One region of the Brucella sp. IR073 genome, then DNA from elsewhere that is predicted to be linked to it. Evidence: riboswitches for the same ligand, from Rfam matches in the RefSeq annotation. Region 1 holds a riboswitch; the other holds the start of a gene.

Region 1 (7,203 bases):
CAGGGCAAAGCCGCTGATATCATCAAGAAAAAACGGGTCAAGCTCCGGCCCGCCCCATCGCGCGGTGATCTCACCTTGAATCTTTACCGGAAGCTTTTGAAGGAAGTGCTTATATTGATTCAGGGAAAGCGTTTCGCGGATTACCCTTCCGTCCGTCGCCGCATTGGTCGGCCCGGCCATGAGTTGCTTGATCAGCGCATCGCCGCTCTCGGGCAAATCAGCGACCGGGTACCCCGCCGCCTGCATCGCCTTCAACGCCTCCAGCGTTCCGGCGGGGGTGTCGAGCCCGACGCCATTGCCGAGCCGCCCGTCGCGGTTCGGATAATTCGCCATGACGATGGCGACGCGCCGTTCTTCCACCGGCTTGCGTCTCAACCGCGCCCAGCGAGCCGCCAGTTCCGCAACGAAAGCAACCCGATCCGCGCGCGGCTCATGCGTGACGATATTCGCCTCCACCGCCTCGTCATAGACCTGAGCCGATTTGAATGAGACCGCACGCGACAGCACCCGGCCATCCACCTCCGGCAGCGCCACATTCATGGCGAGATCACGCGCGGAAAGCCCCTGCGGCGAAGCCTCCCACGACTCGGCGGATGAGCCGGAGAAGATCGTCTGCAGCACAACAGCGCCGCGCTTTTCCAGCACCGTCGGCTCGCGGTGTGCTCCGGGAACCGAGACGGCAAAGCCGGTGGCGTTCAGCACCACGTCAGGGGGGAGTTCTTCGAAGATCGCATCGAGGGTTGCGACGGAAACGGGGTCCTTGAGGCTGGAGACGAAGACCGGGAGAGGGTTCAGTTCCTTGGCTGCGAGCGCCTCGACCAGCGCCTCCACGCCCTTGGTCTGGCCGCTCTGGACGAGGGCGCGGTAGAAGCAGATGGCGACTGTGGGATAGCCCGTATGGTTGATGTTCTGACGGCGGCCCTCACCCCCCTCTGCCCTGCCGGGCATCTCCCCCTCAAGGGGGGAGATTGGCTGGGAGGTCTCTTGGCTCCCATCCTTCAGCGCTTGCGATTGATGCGGACCTTGATGAAGGCTGATCTCCCCCCTTGAGGGGGAGATGTCCGGCAGGACAGAGGGGGGTATTGCAGCCCGCTGCCCTCTAACCTCCTCCACCGACACCACACCTCGCCTCGGCCACCACACCCCCGCCTTCAGCAGCGGCGCGGCCTCTGCTGGCTTCTCCCCGCGCCCCAGCATCGCCGCGCAAAATCCAAGAAACCCGCGCGCATTCTGCGCCCCGCCCTCGATCAGATAATGCCAGAGCGCATCGCGGTCTTCAGGTGCAATGGTCGAAAACCGATGCAGTCCCGCATCCGGCTTGTCATCCCCCGGCAGAACCGCCAGTTGAATGCCGTGATTGACCGCACAGGCATGCAGCGCCTCCAGCCCATAGGGCCAATAGCTCTCCCCGCCGATGACACGCACGACGATCAGCTTGGCGTACCGCGCGGTACGCTCGATGTATGTATCGACAGACATCGGATGCGCCAGCGCCATGATGCTGGCGAGCCGGAGGGTCGGCGCGCCCTCGCCTTGGCTGGCATGGGCCGCCGCAAGGCTGGCCAGTTCCGTATCCGCCGCCGAAAGGAACAGGATATCCCCCGGCGATTGGCCAAGATCCACCGCCTCACCGCCTTCGGCGATGGTTCCTTTCTGGGCTAGGAGAAGATGCATGTATGCTTCTCCTTCGCTGGCGTCGCTGGGAGATCGAAGAGCATATACTTTACCTAATTACGCGGCCGCCTTCACCGCCCGCTCAATCCCCTCCGCGTCGATATCATGCAGCCCGATCACCACCAGCCGCGAGGCGCGTTCCTCATCCGCGCCCCACGCCCGGTCAAAATAATGCTCGATCCGCGTCCCCACCGCCTGCACCACCAGGCGCATCGGCTTGCCGGGTACATCGACAAAACCTTTCAGCCGCAAAATGTCATGCGTCGCGATCACATCCTTCAGCTTCTCGACAAAAGCCTTCGGCTCCGCAACCGGCCCCAGCCCGACGACGAAACTGTCGAACTCGTCATGGTCATGCTCCTCGCCTGCCTCATGCTCCAACTCGTGATGGGACTTGCGGTTAGCGATATCGGCTTCCGTGCCGACGCCGAGGCCCAAAAGCACATCCGCGCCAAGCTTGCCGAAGCTCGCGGGCACCATGTTCGGCACCCGGGCGGCGCGGGCGGCGACGTCCTCGCGCACTTTTTCCAGTTCCACCAGATCGATGAGATCGGCCTTGTTGAGCACGATCAGATCGGCGGCGCGGATCTGGTCTTCGTAAAGCTCTTCCAGCGGGCTTTCATGATCGAGCGCGTCGTCCTCGGCGCGCTGCGCGTCCACTTTGTCATGGTCATCGGCGAAACGGCCCTCCGAGACGGCGGCGGCGTCGATGACGGTGATGACGCCGTCGACCGTCACCTGCGTCTTGATCTCCGGCCAGTTGAAGGCGGCGACGAGCGGCTGCGGCAGGGCGAGGCCGGAGGTCTCGATGACGATGTGATCGGGCCGGTCCGCCCGGTCGAGGAGCTTGGTCATGGTCGGAATGAAATCATCCGCCACGGTGCAGCAGATGCAGCCATTGTTGAGCTCGATCACATCCTCCTCGCGGCATGTCTCGATGCCGCAGCCTTTGAGAATGCCGCCATCGACGCCGAGATCGCCGAATTCATTGATGATAAGCGCGATGCGCTTGCCATTGGCATTCTCGAGCAGATTGCGGATCATCGTCGTCTTGCCCGAGCCGAGAAAGCCGGTGATGACGGTAGCCGGTATCTTTTGTCCCTGCATGGGATCATCCCTTCATCTTGAGCGGCAATCCCGCCGCTATGAAATAAACTTCGTCCGCTTGAGCAGCGACGGCTTGATTGAGCCGCCCGGCATGGTCGCGAAACGCCCGCGCCATTGCGTTATCAGGCACGATGCCAAGCCCCACCTCGTTGGAAACGAACAGCACCGTACCCTTGAGTTCGGTCATAGCCGCCGCGAGCCGCGCGGTTTCCGCCGCAATGTCCCGTTCGGCCATCATGAGATTGGTGAGCCACAGCGTCAGGCAATCCACCAGCACCACCCGCCCCTTGCCCGCATGGGCTTGAAGCGCGCCAATGAGGTCAAGCGGCTCTTCCGCCGTAGTCCAAATAGAGCCGCGACGCTCTCTATGCGCCGCGATCCGCTCTCGCATCTCGTCATCATAGGCCTGCCCCGTCGCGATATAGACCGCGTCGAGGCCGGATGCTTCAACAAGCCGCTCGGCAAATGCGGATTTGCCTGAGCGCGCGCCGCCGAGGATGAGAATGGTGGTTCCGGGCATTGATTAAAGCCCTTCACTTTCGGCGGGAATCGGCGGCTCCAAGACACCCCCCTCTGCCCTGCCGGGCATCTCCCCCTCAAGGGGGGAGATTACGCCTTCATCGACGTTCGGCACCAATCGCCAACGTTGCAGAAAGGTGGCGGAGCGTCGCGTCAGCCGATCTCCCCCCTTGAGGGGGAGATGTCCGGCAGGACAGAGGGGGGTGAACGACGCCTCCATCAAATCCTACCCCTCCAGCTCCCCACCGGCATAGCGCTGCAGCAGCCAGCCGAGCGCCAGTCCCAGCACCGCCCACATGAACAGATTGGTCGCAAGCGATGCCACTGCATATTCCGAGGCGAGCACGGCGGGAACCGGCGAGGAGATATCATCGGGCCGTGGCGGACCATAGAGATGCGGCAAAGCGATCAGCGCGAGGCCGGTCACCTTCGCCCAGGCTTCGTGCATCAGCGCGACGAGAGCGAGGCCGATGGCGGAGAACAGCACGGTGCCCCCCCACCAGAGCTGCCGCTCACTCAGATCGGCGGCGGGCATGGCCGGCAGTTCCGGCGCGAGGCCGAGCGACGGCGCTAAGGCGAAGACGAAGAAGCCCGCAAGGCCCCAATAGATGCCGTTCTTCGCCGTGATCCGCCGTCCCAGCAGCAGGGCCACGCCGCCGAGCGCCAGCGCGAAACCCGCGCCTGCCACGAGATTGGCGAGAATGGTATTGCCGAGACGGCCGAACGGTAGTTCAGCGCCAGCCTCCTCATGCTCATGCGCTTCGCCGGCAGCATGGGTGTGCGGCGCCGCCTCCGGTTCGTGGCTGTGCCCGCCAGCGGCGTCTTCATAGGTTTCCGCCTGCAGGATAAGCGGAACGGTGCGCAGATACATCGCAGGCGTGACGAGAAGCCCGGCAAAAAGGCCGGCGATGAGCGTGGCTAAGAGATAACGGATGTACATTTGGTCTGTCTCCCCCTGTGAACGGAGCGGAACCTTGCATCGCGATGCGGTTGGAGACACCCCCCTCTGCCCTGCCGGGCATCTCCCCCTCAAGGGGGGAGATTGGCTGGCATGCCCCTCGGCCTCTGATTATGAACGTTTGCGATTGGCGTAAACGTCGATGAAGGCGTAATCTCCCCCCTTGAGGGGGAGATGTCCGGCAGGACAGAGGGGGGTGTTCGGAACCGGCGTGTCCGTTCCTGTTCAAATTCTTACGTCAATGGCAAGGAAACCCATACGAATGGCGCGTGTCATGCGCCGAATCGTGCAGCGTGTCGGACTGGGCGAGCCCGACGCCATAGATCAGGAAAGCGCCGAGAAAGAGCGAGACCCCAGCGGTCGCGAGCCGCGTCGCCAGCGGCAGGGAAAGCGATTGGGAAACTTCAGTACGTGCAGCCATGACAACCTCCGTGCAGGCAGCGGGGGAAAACTCCCCTGAGGTAGCGGGCACTATTGCCCTCATGCGCCCGGCAGGTCTCCTGGCTCGCGGGTCAGAAGATCGGCGCCGCCTTCCCGGTTTCCCAGTGGCTCGCCGGGGCTATCCCGGCGCGTGGCATCGATCCTATCCGCTCTACAGTCGCGGGGTCGGCTGCGATATGGACGCCCGGCATGGGTCCGTCCGTCGCATTCCCTTTTGATCCCTAGGGCTTCCGCCCTCAGGAACCGAACGCAATGGCTGCACACTATGTTTTATGGCTGGTGCCGTCAATGACGCAGCACGCTTGCGCCCGCCTTTATGCAGGCCGCTTTGCTGGCATCGCGCCGGCTTTCCGTGCCCCCTTCCGCAGCGCGCTCGAATGGAATGCGAAAGCCGAAGGGCTGAAAATGCACCCCGCCGCGCTCAAGCCAATAGCCGTCGAGATCGGTGCGCATTCGGCAGCGCCGCTTCTCCGCGCGCTGGTTGATGGCGTGGCGGGCATTGGATACCGCCATGAGATAGGAAACGGCGCTGCGCGTCATCATGCCTCTGAGCCCGAGCAGTACTGCATCCTTGGGCCGGAGGCCGCCCAGATCGCGCGTGGCCGAGATCACCGCCCGCTTCGCCTCCTCACCGCGAGGGCCCTGCATGCCGCCAATGACGATGCTGTAGGAGCCGCCGCCTGCCGGGGTGAAGATGAAGCTGGCCATGCAGAGCGCCATGTCATCGGACCGCTTCAGGCAGAGCGAGAATGCGCCTTCATGACGGCAGCCGCAATTCTCGGCGAGTGAAAGCTCCAGCCGGTAGGTATGGTCGCGCCCGGCCACGTTTCCCGCATGGACGGTGCCGCCCTGCCAAAGCGTTTTCAACACTTTCGGCCGCAGGATTTCGCCGGCGATTTCGAAATGCTGCATCAGCAGGTCGAGCTTTTCGCGCCGCGGCATCCGATAGACCAGAAAGGTCGAGAGCGATTTGCGCAGGATATCGTCATGCGGCGGCATCCGCGTCTTGTGTTCGGTGAAAACAGCGAGAAACCGGAACCAGCGCAGCGTCAGCGCGGGAGAGATCAACGAACGCAGCCAGAAGGCCGCTGCTTTTCTCACCCGCAGCCGCAGGCCGAGGCCCGCCGCCTGACGCAGGATCGGATTGATGAGCGGCGCATGCTGCCAATGGCCGGCGCGCCCTTGCCTATGCATCGACATGTGTCACCATTCAGAAAGGAAAATTGGAGCGCCTCTCAGTCGGCCCATAGGCCGAATATTGCGCGGCGAATCGGGAGCCCGGCCCGGCGGATAACGCCATCGATCCTGCCGGCGCCAGCTGCGATGCGGCTCCACAGCCAGGCCATCGCCCAAAGCGTGCCGAACCATGCAATCAGCACGTCCGACAGGAAATGGGCTCCGAACAACACCCGGTTGAGCGCAACAACAAGTAAAAAGGGTGTGAACGCTATCCCAACGCTGCGGCGCAGAGCGACGGGCACGAACACCAGCACCGACAAAGCCGCCGCCGCCAGCGCCGCCTCGCCCGATGGAAACGAGCAATTGCGGCTGCAGAAGCCGGCAAATTGCCAAACCGGGGAAAACGCGGCCGTGCCCCCGAATTCGACGATGCCAGTGGGCCGGGGCCGCCCGATCAAACTCTTCGCCGCCTGCACCAGCAATCCCGGCCCCACCGCGAAACTGGAGATGACAAAGAGCGCCTTGTGCGGGGCGAGAAACGCCACCCGGCGCGGCAAGAGCGCATAGGCCAGGACAGCCAAGCTCATCAGCGGCAGCAGCCACCAGATCACCGCGCGGTTGAAATCCCGCAAAGCCTGCAAAAGCGGACTATCGGCCAGCGGAAACAGCGCGCCATCCGCGATGAGGCGCGTAGCCGCCAGATCGAGGCCGGGAAAGAGAATGAACACGAAGCTGACGACAAGAATGGTCAACCCCAGCCATGCCGTGGCGGGCGCGGTCTCATTCCAATGCTGCCTGTCATATAGTCTGAACGTCGTTTCCCGCATATCGAACACCTCAAAAGATTGGCTCGGCTGCGGTCTGGGCTCGTTTTGTCAAGAAACGGCCAAGGGCTGGTCGGTAGATCGTCAATGGGGAACGGTGAAGGGTCGGCGATTGGTTCCATTCACTATTCACCACTCACGATAAGCGCTATCAAACGGGACGCAGCGAACGGAGCTACATCGCGTGGACAACAGTCTCGTTCTGATCGTCGAGGATGAGCCGGAGATCGCCCGGATATTGGACGCATATCTGGTGCGGGAGGGCTATCGCACAGTGCGGGCCGCCGATGGCGAAACGGCGTTGCAGCACCATGCGCTGCTCGCGCCCGATCTGGTGCTGCTCGATGTCCGCATCCCCAGGCTCGATGGCTTCGGGGTGCTCGCCAGGTTGCGCCAGACCGGCAACACGCCTGTCATCATGGTGACGGCGCTGGCCGAAGACATCGATCGCCTAAGCGGCCTTAGGCTGGGCGCGGATGATTATGTGGTGAAGCCCTTCAA
Region 2 (7,203 bases), on a different contig from region 1:
GGGTCGAAGATGATATCCTCGGACGGGAAGCCCACCTTTTCCGTCAGCAACTTATAGGCGCGGGTGCAGATTTCCACCTTGCGCGCTTCCGTATCCGCCTGCCCCTGCTCATCGAAGGCCATGATGACGACGGCGGCGCCATAGGCCCGGCAGAGCTTCGCATGATGCAGGAAGGCTTCCTCGCCCTCCTTCATCGAGATGGAATTGACCACCGGCTTGCCCTGTACGCATTTCAGCCCTGCCTCGATCACCTCCCATTTGGAGGAATCGATCATGACGGGCACGCGGGCGATGTCCGGCTCGGCAGCGATGAGATTGAGGAACTCGGTCATCGCCTTTTGCGAATCGATCAGCCCCTCATCCATATTGACGTCGATGATCTGCGCGCCGTTCTCCACCTGGTCGCGGGCGACATCGAGGGCGCTGGCATAATCGCCCGCCGTGATCAGTTTGCGGAACTTCGCCGAACCGGTGACATTGGTACGCTCGCCGACATTGACGAAGGGGATGTCCTTGGTGAGCGTGAAAGGCTCCAGCCCGGAAAGCCGCATCAGAGGCTCGGCTTCCGGAATTTCCCGTGGCCTATGACGGGAGACGGCTTCGGCGATGGCGCGGATATGGTCCGGCGTCGAGCCGCAGCAGCCACCCACGACATTGACCAGCCCCTCGCGGGCGAAGGTCTCGATCTGCGCCGCCATCGCCTCCGGACTTTCGTCATACTGGCCGAATTCATTGGGGAGGCCGGCATTCGGATAAGCACAGACAAAGGTATCGGCGACGCCGGATATCTCCGCCAGATGGGCGCGCATGGCATTGGCCCCCAGCGCGCAATTGAGCCCGATGGTGAAAGGCCGGGCATGGCGCAGCGAATACCAGAAGGCCGTTGGCGTCTGGCCGGAAAGCGTGCGGCCGGAGAGATCGGTGATCGTACCCGAGATCATGACCGGCAGGCGGACGCTCTTTTCAGCAAAGACTTCTTCCGTCGCGAAAACCGCCGCCTTGGCGTTGAGCGTGTCGAAGATCGTCTCGATCAGGATGATATCGGCCCCGCCGTCGATGAGACCTCGGATTTGCTCGGCATAGGCGATCTTGAGGTCATCGAATGTGACGGCGCGATAGCCCGGATTGTTGACATCGGGCGAGATGGAAGCGGTGCGGTTGGTCGGCCCCAGCGCCCCGGCGACGAAGCGGCGGCGTCCATCCGTCTTCTCGGCGCGCAGCGCCGCACGGCGGGCAAGCCGCGCGCCATCCCGGTTCAATTCATAGACCATGGCCTCCATGCCGTAATCGGCCTGCGCGATGGAGGTGGAGGAAAAGGTGTTGGTTTCGATGATATCCGCGCCCGCCATGGCATAGGCGTAATGGATTTCCTCAATCGCCTTGGGTTGGGTGAGCGTTAAAAGATCGTTGTTGCCCTGAAGCTGGCAATCGCAGGCGGCAAAGCGCTCGCCGCGAAAATGCTCCTCGTGGAAGCCTAGCCCCTGGATCTGCGTTCCCATCGCGCCATCGAGGATTAGAATCCGTTCCCGCGCGGCCCTGGTGAGCGCAGCCAGAACCTCGGAACCGTCCCGCCTCGGGGCTTCTGCCCCGAAGAGATCGTCAATGGAACTCATGAAACAAATACCTGCTCTGCCAGCCAAAGGGGATGGGCGAGCAGATTTAATGACATAAAGATATGTTTATGTCAATGAAGTGCACCTTCCAGCGAGGCGACCAGCGTGACGAACATCTCACGCAAGCGAAGCGGGCCGGTCAACGGGCCTTGATAGCGATCAAGCCTGCGGATTTCCTCGGCGGCGGCGGCAGCCATGTCGGCTTCCTTGGGCAACCACAAAAGCCAGGCGATAAAGATTTCCTCAGGCGAGCATTGCGAGGCGGCGCGGCGTCTGGCGATGGTCTCGGCGGCAGGTTCGGCAATCGGCATCAAAATCCCCGGTGATGGTGACGGGGATATTCGAGCGCGCACGAACGGAAACAGGTGGCCTTGCGCCATCCATTGCCAAGCGATGCACCGGGACACCCCGCCCGTTGACCTATTCACGGGATGCTCTCACATCCCTCGCATCGAGGCAGGTCTCCTGGCTCGCGGGTCATTGCGACTGTCGGCCTTCCCGGTCTCAAGACCAGTGGCATTCAATGACAGCAGCTCGCCGCATACAGTTGCGGGGGCAGCGCCGGCCTTGTATTCTTGGGGAATACGCACCGGCTTCCCTCTTAGCCCTCAAGCGGATTTTACCCGACTCAAAGGACCTCGATGATTCATAAGGACCGCCTGATGGTCCCGTGTCAACACGCGGAGGGGTTATAAGACGATTTCTTACATGACATAGGCGGCGATGGAAGCGGCGACGAGCGCGACCGCAGCGGCGATCATCAGGCCGTAGATGCGCGGGCGGTCGAACAGCACCGCGAAAGCCGAGCCCCACGCAACGATGGCTGCGCCCAAGGCGAAGAGGAAGCCGGGCTTGTCCCCAACGGTAATGTTGACCGCCATTAAACCGCCGATGATGAGCGCGCCGAATACAATCAGCAGCCCAGTGGCGTATCTTTCATAATCGTCCATTTGCGTTCCTCGGATGCCCGCATTTGCTTTACGCATAACATTATTACCGCTCACGTCCAACAGCATCAAATGGGGATTTCTGATAGGATCTATCGGATGGAATCGCTGGGACTGACCATTTTCGACACCGCGATCGGCCCTTGCGGCATCGCATGGGGCGAGCGAGGAATCGTCGCGCTGCAACTGCCGGAAGCGAATGCAGCGGCAACGCTGGCACGGCTGCAGAAGCGGCTTCCGGCGGCGCGGGAGAGCGAAGCGCCCGCCTTGGTGCTGGACGTGATCGGCCGCATCAAGGCGCTCCTCGAAGGCGAGAAAGCAGATTTGTCGAACGCGCCGCTCGACATGGAAAACCTGCCGCCGCTGCACCGGCAGGTCTATGAAATCGCGCTGCGCATACTGCCCGGCGAAACCGTGAGCTATGGAGCGATTGCAAGGCAAATCGGCGATATCAGCCTGTCACAGGCGGTGGGGCAGGCGCTCGGCAAGAACCCCTATCCCATCATCGTCCCCTGCCATCGCGTGCTCGGCGCGAATGGCAAGACGGGCGGGTTTTCAGCCAATGGCGGGGTCGAGACGAAACTGCGCATCCTCGCCATTGAGGGCGCGCGGACCAGCAGCGAGCCGGATCTTTTCGGCAATCTGCCGCTGGCGGTGAAGCCCCGGCGCGGGTGATTTACCTTACCTTCGACACCACATCCGCCGAAAAACGCAGCTCGCGCATCGGGCGGACATGTCTGGTGGTTTCGGCGTAGGTGGGGTGAGCCTTATAGGCTGCAAGCGCCGCTTCGTCGGCGAATTCCGCATAGACGACGAGATCGATCTTGTCACAGAGCGGATCGACCTTAGTGTTCTCCAGAACCTCGAACAGATCGGAATGGGGAATCGTCCCCAGCCGCTCCAGCCCGGCGCGGATCTCCTGGATATCCTGCCCTTCCTTGGCGCTGAAAAAAACGATGTGCCGGATCATGACGGAGTTCCTTTCGAGGGGGAGTCGGGAATAGGGGAGATAGGGGAATATGTTTTGGGGAGCAAGCGGCAGCCTCCTCCCCTATTCCTTGTTCCCCTAAGCCGCCTCCCGCCCCTTTTCCGTACCCGGCGCCAGTGTCACTTCGAGGCCGTTCAATTCCGGCGTCATGATAAGCTGGCAGGAAAGACGGGAATTGTCCTCGACATGGAACGTCTGGTCGAGCTGGTCCTGCTCCTCGTCCAGCGGCGCATAGAGCTTGTGCGCCCACGCCTCATCCACATAGACATGGCAGGTGCCGCAGGCGCAAGCGCCGCCGCACTCGGCCTTGATGTCGAGCCCCCAGTCGCGGATGATCTCCATCACGCGGAAGCCTTCGAGCGCCTCCAGCGTGTGGCGCTCGCCGTTCTGGTCGGTGACGTGGATGAGAAGCGTATCGGAACTCACTATGCTGCTTTCAACTTTTTCTGCAGAGAGGTGGACGAGGTCGTGTACTGGAAGACGATCCGCTCGCCGGGCGCGACAATACGCTTTGCCGCCTGCGCCATCAAGGCTGCCTCGTGGAAGCCCGAAAGGATGAGCTTCAGCTTGCCGGGATAGGTGTTGATGTCGCCGATGGCGAAGATGCCTGGCTCTGATGTCTCGAATTTCTCCGTATCGACGGCGATCAGGTTCTGGTCGAGGTTCAGTCCCCAATCGGCTATGGGGCCGAGCTTCATCGTCAGACCGAAGAAGGGCAGCAGCCGGTCGGCCTCCAGCACTTCCCCGCCTTCCGCGCCCTTGATCACCACTTGCGACAACTCGCCATCCGCTCCGTTGAGGCTGGCAAGCTGCCCCATGCGGAACTTCACACGGCCTTCCTTCTCCAGCGCCCACATCTTGTTGACGCTGTCGGGCGCGGCGCGGAATTCGGGGCGGCGGTGGACGAGCGTCACGGACTTCGCCACCGGCTCGAGGTTCAGCGTCCAATCGAGCGCCGAATCGCCGCCGCCGACGATCACCACATCGCGGTCGCGGAAGGCTTCGATCCTGCGCACGGCGTAGAAGACGGATCGGCCCTCATAATGCTCGATGTCGGGCACCGGCGGCCGCTTCGGCTGAAAGGAACCGCCGCCGGCGGCGATGACGACCACTTTGGTGAGGAAGACTTCGCCCGCATCGGTCTCGACGCGGAAGCGGCCATCTTCGAGGCGCGTCAGAGCGGTTACCATGGTGGAGAAATGGAATTGCGGACTGAAAGGCGCGATCTGCTTCAGGAGATTGTCGGTCAGCTGCTGGCCGGTGACCTCCGGGAGGCCGGGAATGTCATAGATCGGCTTTTCCGGATAAAGCTCGGCGCACTGCCCGCCCGGGCGGTCGAGAATGTCGATGACATGAGCACGCAGGTCGAGCAGCCCCAGCTCGAACACCGCAAACAGGCCCACCGGCCCCGCGCCAACGATAACAACATCGGTTTCAATCGTATCGGACATCAATGCTTCCTGTCTGCATAGGTCATAAGAATATTTCTTGAGAGGTTGGCCATTCCATCAAATGGCAGCCCCCTACCCCACCGGCGTCCGCCGCCAGCTATATCCTCCGGTTTTTGCCGAGCCGCGGCCCGGCTGGTAATAGCCCGGCGTGTCGCGCAAATCATGGGCGGCGAGGCGTTTCAGCGCTATCGGGTTCGCCACCTGCAGCGTATCGAAACCGGCGCGGAGCATCAGCACCACTTGGTCGATCAGCACATCGCCCACGGCGCGCAGCTCTCCCTGAAAGCCATGACGTTCCCTCAGGATTTGCGCCTTGGAGTAGGAGCGGCCATCGTTGAAAGCCGGGAATTGCAGCGCGATCAGCGGGATCGTGTCGAGCTTGTGGATAAGCGGATCGATGCTCTCGCCCGGTGCGACCGTCACGCCGATCCGGCGGTTGCTGGTGCGCCTGATATCGTCATCGAGCCCGAGCCACGCGGCCAATGGCAGGATGACGGCGGGGGCATCACCCGCTTCCTCCAGGCTGGCGGCCTCGATATAGGGATCGTCTCGAAAACCGTCACGGGCCCAGAGGCGCTTTTCGGCTGCATCACTCATAAATTCGATTCCGTCAGTGAAATGTTGGTCAACGTATCGGTGAGACCGGTCAAGTGAATGCCGCATTCGGTCTTGTCCGATCCGGCCCAGCGTCCGGCGCGCTGGTCTTCTCCATCAGCGACGGGCCGCGTGCAGGGCATGCAGCCGATGGAGGGGTAGCCCTTTTCCACCAGCGGATGGGCGGGGAGGCCGTGCGCTTCCATATAGGCCTTGATATCCGCCTGTTGCCAGCGAGCGAGCGGATTGATGCGGACGCGCGGGCCCACCGCCTCGAACACGGGCAGGCTGGCGCGCGTCGAGGCTTGAAACTGCTTGCGGCCCGTCATCCATGCCCGCCAGGGCGCGACGGCACGCGCCATTGGCTCCACCTTGCGGATATGGCAGCAGCGGTCCTTGTCGGTCATCGACAGCGCGCCGAACGGGTCTTCCACCTTGAGTGTCTCGGGCAAAGGAAGGATGTCGCGCACATCGGTGAGGCCCAATTCCTCCACCAGACGGCGGCGATGGGCGAGCGTCGCGGGGAAATGCTTGCCTGTGTCGAGGAAGATAACCGGCGTTGTGTGATCGACCTCGGAGATCAGATGCAGGAGCACCGCCGATTCCGCCCCGAAGGAGGAAACCACCGCGATCTCCTCGTTGAACAGGTGATCGACGGCAAGCTCGATAATGAGCCGCGCGTCGAGATTGCCATAACGGGCCTCCAGCGCGCGCGCCTCGTCGGCGGCGGACTCAACGGTGTCAGGCAGCACGGCTGATTTCGCCATAGAGCGCCTCCTTGAACGGTGCCAGCCCTACCCGCCTGTAAGCGGCGAGGAAGGTTTCGTCCTTGCTTTGGCGCAAAGCGAGATAGGTATCGACGATCTTCTCGATGGCATCCACCACCTCTTCCGAGGAGAAGCCGCGCCCGGTGATTTCGCCCACTGTGGTGATCTCGTCCGCCGAGCCGCCGAGCGTGATTTGGTAAAGCTCCTCGCCCTTCTTCTCGACGCCGAGAATGCCGATATGGCCGACATGGTGATGGCCGCAGGCATTGATGCAGCCGGAAATCTTGATCTTCAGATCGCCGATTTCCGCCTGCCGCTCCGCCGCGCCGAAGCGCTCGGAAATGCGCTGCGCCACGGGGATGGAACGGGCATTGGCGAGCGCGCAATAATCGAGGCCGGGGCAAGCGATGATGTCGGTGATGAGCCCGGCATTGGCGGTGGCAAGGCCATCGGTAAGGAGCAGGTCGTAGACCGTGCGAAGATCGGCGAGCGCCACATGCGGCAGCACCAGATTCTGCTCATGGCTGACACGGATTTCGTCCTGACTGAACTGTTCCGCGATGTCCGCGACCAGATCCATCTGCGAGGCGCTGGCATCGCCCGGAATGCCGCCGATGGGTTTCAGCGAGATAGTGACGACACCATAGTCCGGGTGCTTGTGCGGCGTGACGTTTTGATCGACCCAGGCGGCGAAGCCTGCATCAGTCTTCTTGGCTGCGGCGAGCGCGGCCCAGCCTTCCGGGCGCTCGGGCAGCGCGGGCGGGCGGAAATAGGTTTCGATGGCGTCGATATCGGCCTGCGGCAGCTTCAGTTCGCTCTCCTTCAGCGCCTGCCATTCGGCCT

What was found. A riboswitch is a leader RNA that binds a small molecule or an ion and turns the genes downstream of it on or off. The one in region 1 is predicted to bind cobalamin.
Positions count from the first base shown of each region.
Region 2: another riboswitch for cobalamin. It lies ahead of ACOWVG_RS04035 (hypothetical protein); the one in region 1 lies ahead of ACOWVG_RS13940 (CbtB domain-containing protein).

Region 1 covers NZ_JBAKHD010000005.1:417,396-424,598, reverse strand. The annotation lists gene cobN (cobaltochelatase subunit CobN) at 1-1,674, opposite strand, end outside; gene cobW (cobalamin biosynthesis protein CobW) at 1,732-2,781, opposite strand; gene cobU (bifunctional adenosylcobinamide kinase/adenosylcobinamide-phosphate guanylyltransferase) at 2,786-3,301, opposite strand; gene ACOWVG_RS13945 (CbtA family protein) at 3,527-4,240, opposite strand; gene ACOWVG_RS13940 (CbtB domain-containing protein) at 4,497-4,679, opposite strand; cobalamin riboswitch at 4,731-4,962, opposite strand; gene ACOWVG_RS13935 (DUF535 family protein) at 4,985-5,899, opposite strand; gene ACOWVG_RS13930 (phosphatase PAP2 family protein) at 5,935-6,705, opposite strand; gene ACOWVG_RS13925 (response regulator) at 6,887-7,203, shown strand, end outside.
Region 2 covers NZ_JBAKHD010000002.1:47,694-54,896, forward strand. The annotation lists gene metH (methionine synthase) at 1-1,613, opposite strand, end outside; gene ACOWVG_RS04035 (hypothetical protein) at 1,685-1,924, opposite strand; cobalamin riboswitch at 2,051-2,269, opposite strand; gene ACOWVG_RS04040 (hypothetical protein) at 2,318-2,563, opposite strand; gene ACOWVG_RS04045 (methylated-DNA--[protein]-cysteine S-methyltransferase) at 2,660-3,235, shown strand; gene ACOWVG_RS04050 (Dabb family protein) at 3,237-3,530, opposite strand; gene ACOWVG_RS04055 (2Fe-2S iron-sulfur cluster-binding protein) at 3,627-3,974, opposite strand; gene ACOWVG_RS04060 (NAD(P)/FAD-dependent oxidoreductase) at 3,974-4,999, opposite strand; gene ACOWVG_RS04065 (DUF934 domain-containing protein) at 5,072-5,596, opposite strand; gene ACOWVG_RS04070 (phosphoadenylyl-sulfate reductase) at 5,593-6,360, opposite strand; gene ACOWVG_RS04075 (nitrite/sulfite reductase) at 6,335-7,203, opposite strand, start outside.